DNA from 4 places in the Thalassospira marina genome. Region 3 is predicted to be linked to each of the others. Evidence: riboswitches for the same ligand, from Rfam matches in the RefSeq annotation. Region 3 holds a riboswitch; each other region holds the start of a gene.
What was found. Region 3 has a riboswitch for cobalamin ahead of CSC3H3_RS02295 (energy-coupling factor ABC transporter permease). Riboswitches for the same ligand answer to the same signal wherever they lie in the genome.

Region 1: linked by a shared signal. The riboswitch ahead of CSC3H3_RS01215 (ribonucleoside-diphosphate reductase subunit alpha) and the one ahead of CSC3H3_RS02295 (energy-coupling factor ABC transporter permease) in region 3 are both predicted to bind cobalamin.
Region 2: linked by a shared signal. The riboswitch ahead of cobU (bifunctional adenosylcobinamide kinase/adenosylcobinamide-phosphate guanylyltransferase) and the one ahead of CSC3H3_RS02295 (energy-coupling factor ABC transporter permease) in region 3 are both predicted to bind cobalamin.
Region 4: linked by a shared signal. The riboswitch ahead of metE (5-methyltetrahydropteroyltriglutamate--homocysteine S-methyltransferase) and the one ahead of CSC3H3_RS02295 (energy-coupling factor ABC transporter permease) in region 3 are both predicted to bind cobalamin.

What each region holds. Positions count from the first base shown of each region.
Region 1 covers NZ_CP024199.1:284,417-288,775, reverse strand. The annotation lists gene CSC3H3_RS01220 (DJ-1/PfpI family protein) at 169-999, shown strand; cobalamin riboswitch at 1,887-2,100, shown strand; gene CSC3H3_RS01215 (ribonucleoside-diphosphate reductase subunit alpha) at 2,202-4,359, shown strand, end outside.
Region 2 covers NZ_CP024199.1:4,442,101-4,446,459, forward strand. The annotation lists gene CSC3H3_RS20245 (histidine phosphatase family protein) at 1-429, shown strand, start outside; gene CSC3H3_RS20250 (hypothetical protein) at 600-1,226, opposite strand; cobalamin riboswitch at 1,714-1,918, shown strand; gene cobU (bifunctional adenosylcobinamide kinase/adenosylcobinamide-phosphate guanylyltransferase) at 1,976-2,503, shown strand; gene cobW (cobalamin biosynthesis protein CobW) at 2,550-3,590, shown strand; gene cobN (cobaltochelatase subunit CobN) at 3,735-4,359, shown strand, end outside.
Region 3 covers NZ_CP024199.1:517,004-521,362, forward strand. The annotation lists gene CSC3H3_RS02285 (nicotinate-nucleotide adenylyltransferase) at 1-535, opposite strand, end outside; gene CSC3H3_RS02290 (glutamate-5-semialdehyde dehydrogenase) at 535-1,821, opposite strand; cobalamin riboswitch at 2,026-2,230, shown strand; gene CSC3H3_RS02295 (energy-coupling factor ABC transporter permease) at 2,286-2,972, shown strand; gene CSC3H3_RS02300 (ABCB family ABC transporter ATP-binding protein/permease) at 3,209-4,359, shown strand, end outside.
Region 4 covers NZ_CP024199.1:276,592-280,950, reverse strand. The annotation lists gene metE (5-methyltetrahydropteroyltriglutamate--homocysteine S-methyltransferase) at 1-1,761, opposite strand, end outside; cobalamin riboswitch at 1,874-2,093, opposite strand; gene CSC3H3_RS24295 (hypothetical protein) at 2,547-2,702, shown strand; gene CSC3H3_RS24290 (hypothetical protein) at 2,870-3,301, shown strand; gene secD (protein translocase subunit SecD) at 3,406-4,359, shown strand, end outside.

The sequences.
Region 1 (4,359 bases), 230 kb from region 3:
ATCAACAAGCACATCACATTAACTTGAGAGCGCTTAACAAATATTTTTGGGAATAATTGAGCTTCCACCTTGTCCATCTTTAACAGTTAACGGAAATACCCAAACAAACTTCATAAATCGCGGCTTTTAATTCGATGTCAAACGCGCGACCATATCGGGAGAAGATAAATGGATGAAATGCTCAATCGCAGAAGTTTCCTGTCCTTTGCAACTGCAGGAGCTGCTGCGGCTACATTACCTGTGGCATTATCCGGCATGGCCCATGCTGAAGATAAAACCCGACCAGCACCCCATATGATGCCAATTCCTGCTGATGCGCCAAACGTGGCAATATTGATCCATCCAGGCATGGTCGCACTTGATTTGGTTGGCCCGCTCACCGTTCTGACAATTCTACGCTGCCGAATATTCCTGGTTTGGAAAGATAAGTCACCGATTGCGACCGAACTTGGTTTTTCGGTTCCCCCCACACACACCTTTAATGAATGTCCTAACGACCTTGATGTATTGCTCGTTCCCGGTGGTACGATAGGAACCATCGCCTATATGAATGACCCGGTAGTTATTGATTTCCTAGCTGACAGAGGATCTCGCGCGAAATGGGTTAGTGCATTTTGCACCGGCTCCATCACACTGGCCGCATCTGGATTGTTAAATGGTTACGATGCCACAGGTTACTGGGCACTGACCCGTTTTCTCCCTCTGATGGGCGCAAGACATGTTGACCAACGTGTCGTCGTTGACCGTAATCGTATTACCGCAGGTGGCACGACAGCAGGCATTGATTGCGCCCTTGTCATTGCCACCAAACTCAAGGATGAGGAAGCTGCACGACGAGTTGCATTAATTCTTGAATATTCGCCCCAGCCCCCTTTTCACAACGGCACCCCCGCAGAAGCCGGGCCTGAACGCACCCAAAAAGCACTAGAACATCGCAAAGGCCGCGATGCAGAAGTTGAAAGAGAAGCAATGCTCGCAGGACAACGCCTAGGAATATAAGGAGTATCGGCCATTACGGCCGCTTTGATTAAACGATCCGGAATACTCCATCACAACCCTCATGATGAATTTCCCTTAGGTATTGAAAGCGCGCACTCCCAGCCCAGCGCAAACAGAGCTCCCCCAACCTGCGACGCCTGACAGTTTTTCCCAATGGGCAAAAGCAACGCTTTAGCGGGCGATACAAACTCTTACTGTCAAAAACGACACTATTGTCTAACCGTTACAACCGAAGCGCGTGATCAGCTAAAAAGCAAATAGAACTGTGCCGGATAGGTAAGACTGTCCGGCTATTTTCATTCCAGCAAAAACTATTGCTCAGAAATACCAATCTTCGTTGATTGATTACACCGTCCGATTGTTGCCAATAGCCACCTGAGTGATTATTTTCCCGGAGCCATTCTGGAACCAGGCTAAATGAACAACGACGCCACAAGATTAACAGCACAGACCAAGTTAACAGCAGCGGCTCGTTCTCCATTGCAATGGATAATGCTGTGCCTGGCGCTTCTCGGCCTGACCATTGTTGGCGGAAGTCTGGCAACGTCAACGACAGGCATAACTCCTGAAACATTCAGGCCCGCATGCACCAACAACCAGAACATACGGGTTTCCTGAAAAACAGGGTGTTCTCCCCGCTGGTGGTGACTATTACGTACTGACTTCCCGACACGCCGCAAGAAAAAAGCATCCGCCATTCAGCGATCCGTCGTTCAATGCTGGCTACTCACGACCGCTCTTATCAAACAACCTCGAACATTGAGTCATCGCCGGACCGATATTAATGACATCATGACCCCAAATGTTTCGGGGATTCCCGCAAATTGCAGACAACCGTCTGCATCTGTCAATAAGACATATATATTGACGAAAAAACCAATATGAACGCAATATATAGACATCACGGTCCTTCGATATTCTCGAAGGCTAAGAGGGAATACGGTGAGCCACAGTCCCTGTGGCAATGCCGAAGCTGCCCCCGCAACTGTAAGCGGCGAGTTTGCATCCTTTTATGTCACTGAAACAAATTTCGTTTCGGGAAGGCTGGATGCAAGCGCCATAACCGCAAGCCAGGAGACCTGCCGTGATGGAATTTATCGTTCACGGGCGGGGTGTCCCAGTGGAGCGCTTGTAACTGGCAATTCATGCCAATATTGCTGCATGCGTCCGCGTGGCCTTTGCCCCCTTTTACGGGGTAAACAATGTCAGACCTACTTGAACAGGAACTTCTTGTACGTTCCTTTCATCCAGAACACTTCTCAGATTCCAGTAAGTCTTTATCAGGCGAGAACACCTATCAGGTGATCCGCCGGAACGGATCTGTTACCGACTTTAACCCGGCCAAAATCAAAACCGCGCTAACAAAAGCGTTTTTGGCCGCCGAGGGTGAAACGGCGTCAGGTTCTCACCGGGTACACGATATTATCGATGATATGACCCAACAGGTATCATCGGTGCTTCTGCGCCGGGCAGCCCCGGGACACACCCTTCAGATCGAAGATATTCAGGATCAGGTTGAACTCGCCCTGATGCGCAGTGAACATCACAAAGTCGCACGGGCCTATGTCCTGTATCGTGAAGATCGCGCCCGTGAGCGCGCCAAAGTTGAAGGGCGTAAAAAGAAAAAGAAGGGCAACCAGCCAAACCTCAATGTCAAAAATGCTGACGGCACGCTTGCGCCGCTTGATTTTGACCGACTGGCAACCGTTATCGATGAAGCCTGCGCCAATCTTGAAGGTGTATCTGCCGATCCTGTTTTTGAGGAAACGAAACGGAACCTTTATGACGGTGTATCCGTCGCGGAATTGGCGCTGGCCCCGATCATGGCAGCGCGCACCTTTGTTGAACGCGAACCGAATTATGCGTTTGTCAGTGCACGCCTATTGCTTGACAAGTTACGATATGAAGCACTGAGTTTCCTCAGTGATCGCCCGGACCAGGCGACACAAAGCGAAATGCAAGATCGCTACGCAACCTATTTCCCAGCGGCTTTAAAAGCCGGCATTGATGCCGGATTGATAGACCCGGAACTAGCGCGCTTTGATCTTAAAAAGATCAGTGCTGCAATCAAACCCGACCGCGACCTGAATTTCCAGTATCTGGGATTGCAAACGCTATATGACCGTTATTTCCTGCATATTAAAGGAACCCGGTTCGAGCTTCCCCAGGCCTTTTTCATGCGCGTCGCTATGGGTCTTGCCATCCGCGAGGTAAACCGTGAAGACAAGGCCATCGAATTTTATGACCAGCTTTCCAGCTTTGTCTTCATGGCATCCACACCCACGCTGTTCAATTCGGGAACATGCCGGCCGCAATTATCCTCCTGCTTCCTGACAACGGTGCCTGATGATCTGGAAGGCATTTTCAAATCCATTCGCGACAATGCGCTTCTGGCCAAATATTCGGGCGGCCTGGGTAATGACTGGACCCCGGTACGCGGCCTTGGTGCCCATATCAAAGGCACGAACGGAGAAAGCCAGGGCGTGGTGCCGTTCCTGAAGGTCGCCAACGACACCGCCATTGCGGTTAACCAGGGCGGTAAGCGCAAGGGGGCAGTTTGCGCCTATCTGGAGACCTGGCATATCGATATCGAAGAATTTCTCGACCTTCGCAAAAACACCGGCGATGACCGCCGTCGCACCCATGACATGAACACGGCCAACTGGGTGCCGGATCTGTTTATGGAACGTGTCGTCAATGATGGCTCATGGACACTTTTTTCACCAGATGACACACCCGATTTGCACGATCTATATGGCAACGCATTTAAAGCAGCCTACGAAGCCTATGAGGACAAAACCGTCGCAGGCCAGATCACTAATTTCAAAACCATCCGTGCGGTTGACTTGTGGCGCAGGATGCTCACCATGCTGTTTGAAACAGGACATCCCTGGATCACCTTCAAGGATCCCTGCAATATCCGGTCCCCGCAGCAGCATCGCGGTGTTGTTCATTCCTCCAACCTGTGCACCGAAATCACCCTAAATACGTCACATGACGAGGTTGCAGTCTGCAATCTCGGCTCAGTCAACCTTGCCGCACATGTCACGGAAAAGGGCATTGACCATGCCAAACTTGCCAAAACGGTTAAAACCGCCATGCGCATGCTTGACAACGTGGTTGATATCAACTTTTACACCATTCCCGAGGCACGATATTCCAATCTGCGTCATCGCCCGGTCGGCCTTGGCCTGATGGGTTTCCAGGACGCCTTGCAAACCATGAAAATTGCTTATGCTTCCCAGGCTGCCATCGAATTTGCCGACGAAAGCATGGAAGCAATTGCCTATCATGCCATCGCGGCCTCGGTCGATCTGGCTGCCGAACGCGGACGGTATGAAAGCTTTGAAGGTTCTTTAT
Region 2 (4,359 bases), 610 kb from region 3:
AAACAATCCGGCGAAGATACGGCGCGGGCAGCTGATGACCCAATTCAGGTGCCCGAATTGGGTGAACAGAATTTCGGTGACTGGGAAGGGCTTCGATGGGCGGATATCCCGACAGATCAAGCCCGCCAGTTTTGGGATGATTATGCCAATGCCATCCCGCCAAATGGTGAAAGTTTTAACCAGTTGGCAGAGCGGGCGGTAAAGGCCTTTGGCAGGCTTAACCAGAACCATGTGGGATGCGATATTGTGGCTGTTTTACATGGCGGGACAATACGCGCCATTCTTGCCCAAGTTCTGGGGCTTAAACCGTCGGCTGCCTTGTCGTTTGATATTTCCCCGCTGGGACTGACGCGCATTGATTACCTTGATGCGCCGGAAAACCCCGGTTGGCGGATTGGCGGGGTGAATTTGCAGCTTTGCCAGGATTAACTGGTTTTTCCGGTGCTTCCTGTATAATCGCGTTACGGGCTGACCCGCCGCCGATTTTATATCGATATCGAATTGTTGTGGCAGGTTTGTCGCGCATTCAGGCCCGGCCATTGTCGCTTTGGTAAACAATGGCCGGTTGGGCCTGTGAAACATGCGGTGATTGTAAACAATCAGGCCGATTTGCGGCTGGCGATGGTTTCGCCATTGCCGGTGAATTCGGCAAGGAAGCGATCAAGATTGTCATGCGAGATATCGTGTTTGATCGCAAGATCGTTCAGATCGGCAAGATAGGCTTTGTAATAATCAAGCGGGCGGCTGCGGGCTTTGCCGCGCAACAGGTTGGTGCGCGGGAAATCTTCGGCGAATTCAGAGCTTTCAATTGCGGCTGAAATTGAATCATCAAGGATGGCAGCGGGAATGCCATCAAAGTTTTTACCGCAGGCTGACAGCATTTTGCTGGCGGTGGGGACGGAAATACCCGGCTGGCCCAGCAAATGGTTGAGCGATTCATCACTGAAATCGTCGCGGTCAAACAGCTCGACCAGGGTTGGCAGGTCGCGCACCAGCAGCGAAAGAGCGTTAACGCGGATACCACGGGCATGCGTCCAGATAATGGCCGCAACCATTCCCAGTTCGGGGTCAGCCTTGTAAAGCGCGCGCACCTGGCGGCGGCGCAGCACTACTTCATTGTCGTCGGCATGTTGCTCCAGAAAGCTGGAGAAATGCGGCGCATCGTTTTGAAGCCGGTCAAGCAGCTTGGTCCACATGTCACGGCGTGACGTGGTCTGCCAGATCAATATTTCCTGAGCGCGAATCTTTTCGACATAGTGTTCTAAAGCCATCGGGACAAACAATTTTAAAGTTATCTGGAATGACGGTATGCAGACAGCGCTCGGGTCCCCTACACCCGGGTTTTCCCGGTGTGTTTACATTCCTTTTTATGGCTCCGATGTTCCCTCAAAGACAAAATGGCCTCAACATATCAATTCTTACAAATACTGACCTTTCGTCTAGGGCGGACTTATTCTTTAAGTTGCCGGGGCTTACCCCGTGCGGGTTGGATATAGGTCCGGTTCTGCACCGGTCCTTGATATCTGCGGTGATCAGGGGTTTTTGGTCTGGCGGATGCACCAAAATTTTCGCGTTTGTGACGGGCCAATTTTTTATTTCGCAGGAAACCCCCTAACACACTGAATTTAATGTGTTTAACAACCGGTGCGGTTGGCGGGACTCGCCTGTTCTCCTATTGGGAGAAAAACGCCAATGCGACGCGGGGCCTTCTAATCGAGAGTCTTTTGGGCTAGTGTCGCCGCGCCGACTGGTAACGGGAAATCGGTGCAAGACCGATGCTGCCCCCGCAACTGTAACGGGATGGGTCATTTGCGGCAGAAAAACCTGCCACCCACTGAAGGATGGGATAACCCCCTTTGGGAAGGGAAATGACCGACATGCCCGAAGCCAGGAAACCTGCCAGTGGTGATGCCCGATCATTGGGCATCAACTGCAACCGGGTCTCGGGTGGAGACCATAGCGCAAGGAACGGGCCATGGCCCCAAAGGTTATTGAAAATGGCGTTCACCTGATATTGGGTGGCGCACGTTCCGGCAAAAGCAAATTTGCCGAGGATATGGTCATTGCGGCAGGCGGGGGCACCTATATTGCCACCGGACGCGCCTGGGACGATGAAATGGCCGATCGTATTGCCCATCATAAACAGCGCCGCGGCCCGCTTTGGGCCACGATCGAGGAACCGCATGATTTGTGCGGTGTGCTTGAACGCCTTGATCAGCAAAGCGAAGGTCCGGTTCTGGTGGATTGCCTGACCCTGTGGCTGACCAACCTTATGATTGGCGAGCACGATATCGAGGCCGAGATCGAGCGCCTTTGCGCGCTTTTGCCCCGGCTGGCTTTGCCGGTTTTGCTGGTCTCAAACGAGGTTGGCTTTGGCATTGTACCGGAAAACGCAATGGCGCGTGCCTTTCGCGACCATGCCGGGCGCCTGCATCAGCGCATTGCCGCACTTTCGCGTCAGGTGACGCTGGTGGTTGCGGGCATTCCAATGAGTGTTAAATAATTTCAATCCGGTATGTGATACCCGGTTTTTCAAGGATTTAAAGATAATGGCGCATTTGGGTAAAATTCCCGCAACCGTGATTACCGGCTTTTTGGGGGCCGGCAAAACCACCATGATCCGCAATATGCTGGAAAATGCCGGTGGCAAGCGTATCGCCCTGATTATCAATGAATTTGGTGATGTTGGCGTGGATATGGAAGTCATCAATGGCTGCGGCATTGAAGGCTGTGCCGAAGAAGACGTTCTGGAACTTGCCAATGGCTGCATCTGTTGCACCGTGGCCGATGACTTTGTACCGACCATGCAAAAGCTGCTGGATCGCGATACCCCGCCTGATCATATCGTTATCGAAACATCTGGTCTTGCCCTACCCAAGCCGCTGGTAAAGGCCTTTAACTGGCCGGAAATCCGTTCGCGTGTGACGGTCGATGGCGTTGTTGCCGTGCTTGATGCCGCCGCCCTGCGCGATGGCCTGTTTGCCCATGATCACGACGCAGTCCAGGCCCTGCGCGAGGCCGATGAAAACCTGGATCACGAAAGCCCGCTTGAAGAACTGTTTGAAGAACAGCTTCATTGCGCCGATATGGTGGTTTTAAACAAAACCGACCTTCTGACCGGCGATGAAAAAAGCAGGGTCGAGGCCGATATTCGGGCCGAGCTGAAACGCCCGTCGGTCAAAATCATTGCGACCGAACATGCGCGCATTGAAAATGCCGTGCTGCTCGGCCTGGGGGCCGCCGCCGAGGATGACCTTGATAGCCGCCCGTCCCATCATGATGACGGCCATGAGCATGACCACGACGATTTTGAAAGCTTTGTCGTCACGCTTGATGATGTCACGGACCCTGCTGCCCTTGAAAAGCGCCTGATCAATGTGGTGCGGGAATTTGACGTTTTGCGCATCAAGGGGTTTGTCCATGTGCCGGGCAAGCCGATGCGCCATGTGGTGCAGGGTGTTGGTGAACGCTTCCAGCGCTATTTTGACCGCCCCTGGCAGGAAAACGAAACCCGCCAGTCGCGTCTGGTGGTGATTGGCCTGCATGATATGGACCAGCAGGCAATTACCAGCGCCATTCTGGCGGCCTGATCCACTTTAAACCCTGAAAGGCAGCAGCCTTAATGCTTCAGGCATGCTCCCTTTGTGCCCGAAAATTGCGGCAGTGATCATGCGCTGCCGCTGTTTTTGGGCCAGATAATTTAATGCCCATCCCTTTGCAGACAGGCCTTATTCATGCACTTACTTGCCGCACAGCCGGGAATGATCACCGATGGCAGCGAGGCCGTTGATCTGGGCCAACGCCCCGGTGATGTGGTTATCCTTTCGGCGGCGGAATCCGAACTGGCCTGTCTGGCAACGGCACAGGGGCACCTGAATGCCGAATTTCCCGGCAAGGTACCGTCGCTGCGCCTCGCCAGTCTGTTGCAGCTGGGGCATAACATGTCGGTCGATCTTTATATCGATGATGTGGTGTCCCATGCCCGTTTCATCATTGTGCGGGTGCTGGGCGGGCGCGGCTATTGGGAATATGGCATTGAACAATTCGTCGCACTGGCGCGCGAACGCTACATTCCGTTACTGCTGCTTCCCGGCGATGACCAGCCCGATGCCGAATTGCTGTCGCTGTCGACCGTCAAAGGCCAGGCATGGCAACAGGTTTGGCGCTATCTGGTTGAAGGCGGGCCGGGCAATGCCGAAAATTTGTTGCGATATGTTTATGAATGTATCACGGCGAAAACGGATAATGCTGATCCCGCCATCCAATGGCATTGGCAACCGCCTGCCCCGCTGGTAAAGGCCGGGCTTTATTGGCCGGGTAAAAGCAATGCGGCCCTGTCCGACCTTGCCGGTGTTTGGC
Region 3 (4,359 bases):
AAGCTGGCGTATCCATATCGGCCAGCAGACCTGCCTTTTCTGCGGCAATGCGCCAGCGTTCCATACGCTTTGCCGCAGTGCCACGCAATGCTTTATTAGAATAACCCTCGCGATCAAGAACCGCAATGGGCGCGCAGTGGATCAGCTTTTGCCAGAACTTCCAGCGATGAAACTGAGCCAGGTTATCCGCCCCCATCAGCCAGACAAATCGCGTTTGGGTAAAACGCCGCTGCAAGGCTGCAAGTGTGTCGGCCGTATAGCTTGTCCCTAACTGGGTTTCAATTGCAGAAACGACAATGCGGGGATGTTGTGCGATCATTTCCGCCGAATCAAAGCGTTCGGCCTGTCCTGCCATGCCCTGGCGGGACTTTAACGGGTTCTGCGGCGATACCAGCCACCACACTTCATCAAGCTCAAGGCGCTTTAACGCCTCAAGCGAGATGTGCAAATGCCCCTCGTGGGCGGGGTTGAACGACCCGCCCAGTAATCCGACTCGGGGTGGCGCATTATGACGGCGCGGAATGCGAACCTTCATCACGGGCGTGTTTGCCCCTTGCCACGCACCACATATTTATAGCTGGTGAGCTGTTCGACACCAACCGGGCCGCGGGCATGCAGCTTGCCTGTCGAAATGCCAATTTCCGCCCCCATGCCAAATTCACCGCCGTCGGCAAACTGGGTCGATGCGTTGACAATAACAATGCCGCTATCCACCCCGTTCAGGAAGGCTTCGGCTGCATTTGTGTCTTCGGCCAGGATGGCATCGGTATGGTGCGATCCGTAATGATTGATGTGATGGATGGCATCTTTCACGCCATCAACCGTTTTGATCGATACAATCGCATCGAGATATTCGGTTGACCAGTCTTCCTCGGTCGCCGGTTTGATCGCGTCATCCAGGCTGCAAACGGTTTCATCGCCGCGCATTTCACAACCGGCATCCTTCAGGGCGGCAATCACCTGCGGCAGCAGGCTGGCAACAACGTCACGGTCAATCAAAATGGTTTCGGTTGAGCCACACACACCGACACGGCGCATCTTGGCATTGACAACGATATCGCAAATCTTTGCCGGGTCGGCACTGGCATGGATATAGGTGTGGCACAGCCCTTCAAGATGTTTGAACAGCGGAATGCGGCTTTCATCCGTGATGCGCTGAATAAGCGACTTGCCCCCGCGCGGCACGATCACATCGATATAATCGGAAAGTTTCAGCATCTCGCCCACGGCGGCACGGTCCGTCACCGGGATCATCTGAATGCAGGCTTCGGGCAGGCCAGCTTCGACCACGCCCTGCTTCATGCATTCAAAAATCGCACGGGACGAATTAAAGCTTTCCGAACCACCCCGCAAAATGGCGGCATTACCTGATTTCAGGCACATCGCGGCGGCATCGGCCGTTACATTGGGGCGGCTTTCATAAATGATGCCGATCACACCCAGCGGTACACACACACGCGCAATATCCAGCCCGTTATGTTCGGGGCTCCAGCGTGCCATTTCCAGGCCAACCGGGTCATTCTGTTTGGCAACGTCCTCAACGCCCTTTGCCATGGCTTCAACCCGGGCGGGGTTCAGCTCCAGCCGGTCCAGCAGGGCGGCGGTCAGGCCCTTTTTGCGGCCACCTTCCATATCAATGGCATTGGCAGCCAGAATCTGGCTGGCATTTTCGCGGATCAGGCGGGCAGCAATATTAAGGGCATCAATTTTTGGCTGTGACGGGACCTGTGCCAAAATCAGGGCTGCATCGCGCGCGGCGATACCGATGCTAAGCATCAATTGTTGAATGTCCTGGTTTTCGGTGCTGGCAAGTGCCGTCATGGTCCTGTTTCCGTCATTGGGCACCACCTTTTGGGATGGTGCGGCCTTAAATTGTAAAATCGTCAACAAATTAGCAACATAGTCCGGGTGCCCGGGAACTGCAATCACCTTGGTGTGCCACATCCCTGCGCTTTATTACGGATATAAACTGTGCGCTTTTTTGGCAAAGGCGGGTGAAAATTCGTACCCGTCCGTGTGTCGGTCTGTTACCTTGAAACTTCGGGTTTCACGGCGGCTTTGGCCTGCCGGGAATAATAGGGAATATGGTGAAGGCAATTTGCCCAGTCCATAACTGCCCCCGCAACTGTAAGTGCCGGTTGCTTCCTTGATGTCACTGGGATCATCCCGGGAAGGCGGAATTGCAACAATCGGCACCAGTCAGGAGACCTGCCCGAATATTTATAACCGACGTAACCGGTGTGCCGGTGCGTCCATGCACGGTGGGTGCAAGAAAGGAATTAGTCATGCATATTGAACCTGGTGTCGTTGATGGTGCCAAAATCGCGCTAAGCTATGCAACCGCAACCGGTGCGGTTGGGGTGGCCGGTAAAATGGCTGTCGATACCGTCAAGCGCGATGGTCTGGGCTCGCTTCTGGCGCGCAGTGTAATCACCACATTGCTTGTTTTTGTGTTTTTTGAAGTTCTGCCGCATCATCCGGTCGGGGTTTCGGAAGTTCACCTTATTCTGGGCTCGACCCTGTTTCTGATTTTCGGGGCGGCACCTGCGGCCATTGGCCTGGCACTTGGCCTTCTAATCCAGGGGCTGTTTTTTGCCCCCTTCGATCTGCCGCAATATGGCATCAACCTGACCACGCTGCTGGTGCCGTTATTTGCCATGGGCGTACTTGCCAACAAAATCATCCCGGCGAAAACCGCCTACAAGGATGTGTCCTATGTGCAGGCACTGGCACTTTCGACCTCCTATCAGGGGGGTATTGTGTGCTGGGTCGCATTTTGGGCCTTTTATGGCCAGGGTTTTGGCGCAACCAACATCGCCCATGTTGTCAGCTTTGGCGCGGCCTATATGACCGTTGTTCTGGTTGAACCGCTGATCGACCTTGCCGTGCTTGCTGTTGCCAAGTCGCTTTATCGGTTCCGCGACAGTGGCCTGTTTGAACGCCGCCTTTATGGTTCGGCGCATTCCGCCTAAGCCATCTGGCCTGATATAGACTGCGTTGGGCGTTCCCTGCTGTGCGGGGGACGCCTTTTTTGTGGCCGTTATGGCGGTGGGTTTTGCCTCTGTCTGGTGCATCTTCATATAGCGATGCTTGCCAAATTGCGGTTTACGGGCCATTTGTGGATCATGGGTAAGGGGAAATTTCGAGAACGCGGCCGGTTATCTGGCGCAACGCCCATATCGGGGACGGGTATGACAAGGAAGAAGAAGTGAAACAAACGGGTGCCAAAGAATCATCCGCCCGCGCCGATCTGGGCGTGATCAAAACCTTTTTGCCCTATCTGTGGCCCAAGGGTGAAAGCGAATTAAAAATACGTGTCGTTGTGGCACTTTTGTTCCTGGTGGGGGCAAAGGTGGCGAACGTTTATGTCCCGGTTTTGTATAAATATGCGGTCGATGCCCTGGGCGGGGGCAAGGCAGCAGCAGCGGGTGATGCGGCAGCCGCGTTGGTGACCGTGCCGGTCAGTCTGATTATCGGCTATGGCCTGGTGCGGGTTTTGTCATCGGCCTTTGGCGAAATTCGTGATGCCGTTTTTGCCAAGGTGGCCCAGCGTGCCATTCGCAATGCGGCCCTTGGCGTATTTGAACATTTGCATGCACTGTCTTTGCGGTTCCATCTGGACCGGCAAATGGGCGGGCTTTCGCGCGCGATTGAACGTGGCGTAAAGGGCATCGAATTTCTGCTGTCCTTCATGCTGTTTAACATTCTGCCCACCCTGCTTGAAATCGTGATGGTTTCGATCATTCTGTGGGTGCTTTACGATGTGTGGTTCGCGTTAATCACGTTTGTCACCATCGTCATCTATATTGCCTTCACGCTGATCGTGACCGAATGGCGCATGAAATTTCGCCGTGAAATGAACCAGCGCGATGACGAGGCCAATACCAAGGCCATCGACAGTCTGATCAATTATGAAACGGTCAAATATTTCAGCAACGAAGCCCATGAATCCTCTCGCTATGACAAGGCGCTGCGTGGATACGAGGTTGCGGCTGTCAAATCCCAGGAATCCCTTTCCAAGCTGAATATCGGCCAGGGGGCCATTATTGCGGTCGGGCTGGTGTTGAATATGCTGCTGGCGGCAAACGGGGTTAAAAACGGCAGTATGACGGTGGGTGACTTCGTGTTGGTCAATACCTACCTGCTGCAGCTGTATATGCCGCTGAACTTTCTGGGTTTTGTTTATCGCCAGATCAAACAGTCCCTTACCGACATGGAACGCATGTTTTCCCTGCTGGATGTTGGCAAGGAGGTCGAAGACCGCGCCTCATCGCAGGATCTGGTGTGCAACGAGGCAACCGTGCGGTTTGAAGACGTGCATTTTGCCTATAACGCCGATCGCCAGATTTTAAAGGGTGT
Region 4 (4,359 bases), 240 kb from region 3:
ATCGCGAACAAAAGACCATTGCAACATGGTTACCGGTCCGGTGAGCATGCCTTTAACAGGCAGATCCGTTAACGACTGGGCATATCGTGACCATTTCACCGTCATGGGTTCCGGTCTTGAAACATCTCCGAAAATAACTGGCGGACGAACATAGCGTGACCCATAACTCTGAACCCAACCATACTTGGTGAATGCATAACCGGCCAGCTTTTCACCGAAATACTGAACCATATCATTACGTTCAAATTCGCCATGCACCAACACATCAATCCCGAGGTCTTCTTGCCAACGGATTGCCGCCTCAGTTTCGGACCTTACAAAAGCATCATAGGCGTCTGATGTCAGGCTGCCATTTGCGAAAGCTGCACGCGACTTACGTACTTCCGGTGTTTGCGGGAATGACCCAATCGTGGTCGTCGGAAATGCAGGTAGTTTCAGCTTCTTCTGCTGTAAATCACGCCGTACCGGGAACGGGTTCCGGCGCTGCGACATGTTCGGTGTGATTCCCAAAACACGCCCTGTCACCAATCGGTTATGAACTTTTTCAGATGTCCGCCTTGCTGCAATTGCATTCGAAGCCGCCAGAAACTCGCCTGCAACTACACTGACACCCTGCGCAAAAGCACGCGCCAGGATTTTAAGTTCAGCTATTTTTTGGACGGAAAATGCAAGCCAGCTTTTAAGGTCCGGATCAAGTTCCTTCTCCAGTTCCAAATCTATGGGAACATGCAAAAGAGAACAGGACGGCGCCAATTCAAACTGCCTGTCCTGATGGTCTGCAAGAATTGGCAGAAGCCAATCATAAATCGCCTGAAGGTCTGCCCGCCAGATATTGCGGCCATCAATGACACCGAGAGAAATCACCTGCTCTGGCGACGCACCAGCAATAACATCTTCCAGTTGTTCGGGCGCACGCACCAGGTCGACATGCAAGCCCGCGACAGGTAATGACAGCGCGGTCGACAAATTATCACCCAGCTTTCCGAAATAGGTCGTAAGCATCAGGTTCAGGTTCGATACGGTTTCATTTAAAACATGATAGGCTTTTCGATACGCTGCACGGTCTGTTTCAGACAAATCCAGAACGAGACAGGGCTCATCAATCTGGACCCATTTTGCACCGCTATCACGCAGTTGGCGCAGCACTTCTTCATATACCGGCAGCAGGCGATCCAAGAGCATTACCGGGTTAAAGTCCGCTTCTTTTGATTTTGCGAGCTTCAGAAAAGACACCGGGCCCAGCAATACCGGCCGGGTTTTAAAACCAAGGCATTTAGCCTCCCGAAACTCGTCAACGGCTTTTGTTGATGCAAGTGCAAAGTGCTGATCTGGCGAAAGTTCAGGGACCATAAAGTGATAATTGGTATCAAACCATTTGGTCATTTCCAGCGCAGGAATACCTTTCCGCACGGACTTGCCACAGCAGGAATCCTCCTGAGTTTCGCCACGAGCCATCGCGAAATAGGTCGATGGTTGTATAAGACCGCCCTGCCAGTCATAAATATCGGGAATTGCTCCGACCATGGCACAGGTATCAAGCACATGATCGTAAAGGGAAAAATCGTTACTCGGGATGTTTTCGACACCAAGCGAGTTTTGACGCGCCCAGTTTGCACACCGTAACGCGGCCGTCTTTTCCTGCAAACCTTTCAGGTCCAATTTACCCGACCAGAACTCTTCGAGCACAAATTTAAGCTCGCGGCGTGGTCCGATTCTGGGCGTGCCCAGTGTGGAGACAGGAATTTGAATTTTAGCTGACATAGGCTTACCCCAATCAAATGGGGGCAAAGGCCTGGCGAAAGCACGTACGCCCTCCCATGCAGTAAAGCCTGGTAGAGTGTACAATACTCCACCGGGGCACCCCGCCCGAGGATGTAATATGAGGTCGCAGGCAGGTCTCCTGGCTTACGGGTCAACGCTTTCATCCTGCCTTCCCGAAATATCGGATATTTCAGTGACACCAGATGGATAAAAACTCGCCGCTTACAGTTGCGGGGGCAGCTTCGGCATTGCCATCGAAACAATAGCGCACCGAATTCCCTCTTAGCTTTCATGCCAGTTGGCACGAAAGAACCGTCGACAGATGGAACAATTGCAAAAAATAACGCTCGCCGTCAATAACAATATAAACATTTCTTTATGTCCTTATTGGGAAAACAGCGATACTCTAATTTTTGACACCGAGGCATGTGCATCTCTTTCGGTAGAAACGGCGTTTCCCAACCGGTAACGCTTGATACTGACGTCCAATAAGCAAACAGCAATGGCTTTAACGAGCAATATCAAGTCTCTCCGCGCAAGGGCGATACAGGTGTCCAAACCCTGATGGCAGAGGCACTCAACAACGACGGCGTTGATCCCTCAGGTTTATTCGCCTAATGCCAGGCTCGTGGCATAGGGCATTGCCCTGCATAAAAGCCAGGCTGGTACCTGGAACTTTGTCGTGAACTGTCTTGCACCAATCACCATTCTCACCATTTGCCCGCGGCATCATTATGTGATGAAAACATCTGACAACTGGCGCGGGACGACAAGGCGTCCCGCGAATGCCCGAAGACATCACGCTTTGGAAAGATGCGATTGTGGCGGTGCCCGGTCTGTCCTTGGCCTACCCAGTGGCAGGCCTCACCCATTTGAGCATCATCGCGCTAGATTTTCTGTTGTTAAGCCGAATTACGGCACTAAAACGCGTGATCAGCTAAAAACCAAATAGAACTGTGCCGGATCGTTAAGACTGTCCGGGTATTTTCATTCCAGCAAAAACTATTGCTCCGAAATACCAATCTTCGTTGATTGATTAGACCATCCGATTGTTGCCAATAGCCACCTGAGTGATTATTTTCCCGGAGCCATTCCGGAACTAGGCTAAATGAACAACGACGCCACAAGATCAACAGCACAGACCAAGTTAACAGCAGCGGCTCGTTCTCCGTTGCAATGGATAATGCTGTGCCTGGTGCTTCTCGGCCTGACCATTATTGGCGGAAGTCTGGCAACGTCAACGACAGGCATAACTCCTGAAACATTCAGCCCGCATGCACCAACAACCAGAACATACGGGTTTCCTGAAAAACAGGGTGTTCTCCCCGCTGGTGGTGACTATTACGTACTGACTTCCCGACACGCCGCAGGAAAAAAGCATCCGCCATTCAGCGATCCGTCGTTCAATGCTGGGGCCAACCAGACTGCTCAGCTTCTGGTATGCCTTACATCGCGTTTTTGTCCCTTTTCGAACGATGACAATCGCGTTTCACGGTCGCTCGCACCTTATGCACCACGGTCTCCACCTTTCACCGTCTGATTTCTCAGCCCTACATCGTTTCATGCCATCAGGCGCGATAAATCAAAGTTATCAGACGACAGTGACGGATCTTTCACGACCGGTTCACTGTCCGGAGTTTTGTCATGCGAAATTCGACATGGCGTGTGGTGTTCTATGCCCTGATCCTACTTTTGGGTTTCCTCACAGCGCTACCAAATCTGCTCTCTTCCCAACAGTTGGCACAATGGCCATCCTTCCTACCCTCTAAACAGCTTTCACTTGGTCTTGATCTTAGGGGCGGCTCTCATCTCGTCCTTGAAATCGATACAGATGAAATGATCCGAGAAAGACTGGACATCACCCGAAAGGAAATATCGGACACGCTGAAAAAAGCGGCGATCCGGACCCTCAGCGTAAAAACAAAAGAACATGGCATTATCATTGCCTTAAGCAATTCTGACGAAGTGCAATCAACCCGTGAAGCCCTGAAAAGTCTCACCGACAAAATGGTTGAAACTCCCGGCAATCGCCCGGCTCCTGAATACCTGGAAACCACTGGCGACGGTCACACTCTTACAATAACCCTCTCTGACGAGGGGATACGAAACAGGGTTAATGCTAGCGCACAACAAAGCCTTGAGATTATCCGCAGCCGGATAGATCAGATCGGCATTGCCGAACCGACTATTCAACGTGTTGGTGCTGACCGCGTTCTTGTGCAGCTTCCCGGCGTGCAAAACCCTGCCCAGGTTCGCCAGCTTCTAGGCAGCACGGCGAAACTTGGCTTTTATCTTGTGGTTTCTCCCGCGGAACGGAATTCTCAGTCTTCACCCAGCCTGATAACACTGAAAGGCAAAGACGGACAAAATTATACTGTCGAACGTAGCGCAACGCTGACGGGCGAACACCTGACAGATGCACATGCAGGCTTTGATCCACAAAACCAGCGCCCAATTGTTAATTTCCGCTTTGACGGTTCTGGTGCAACCCGGTTGGCCGAGATTACTCGCAAAAATATTGGTCGCCCACTGGCTATCGTTCTTGACCACGAGGTTCTAAGCGCGCCAGTCATCCAAAGTGCGATCACCGGCGGATCG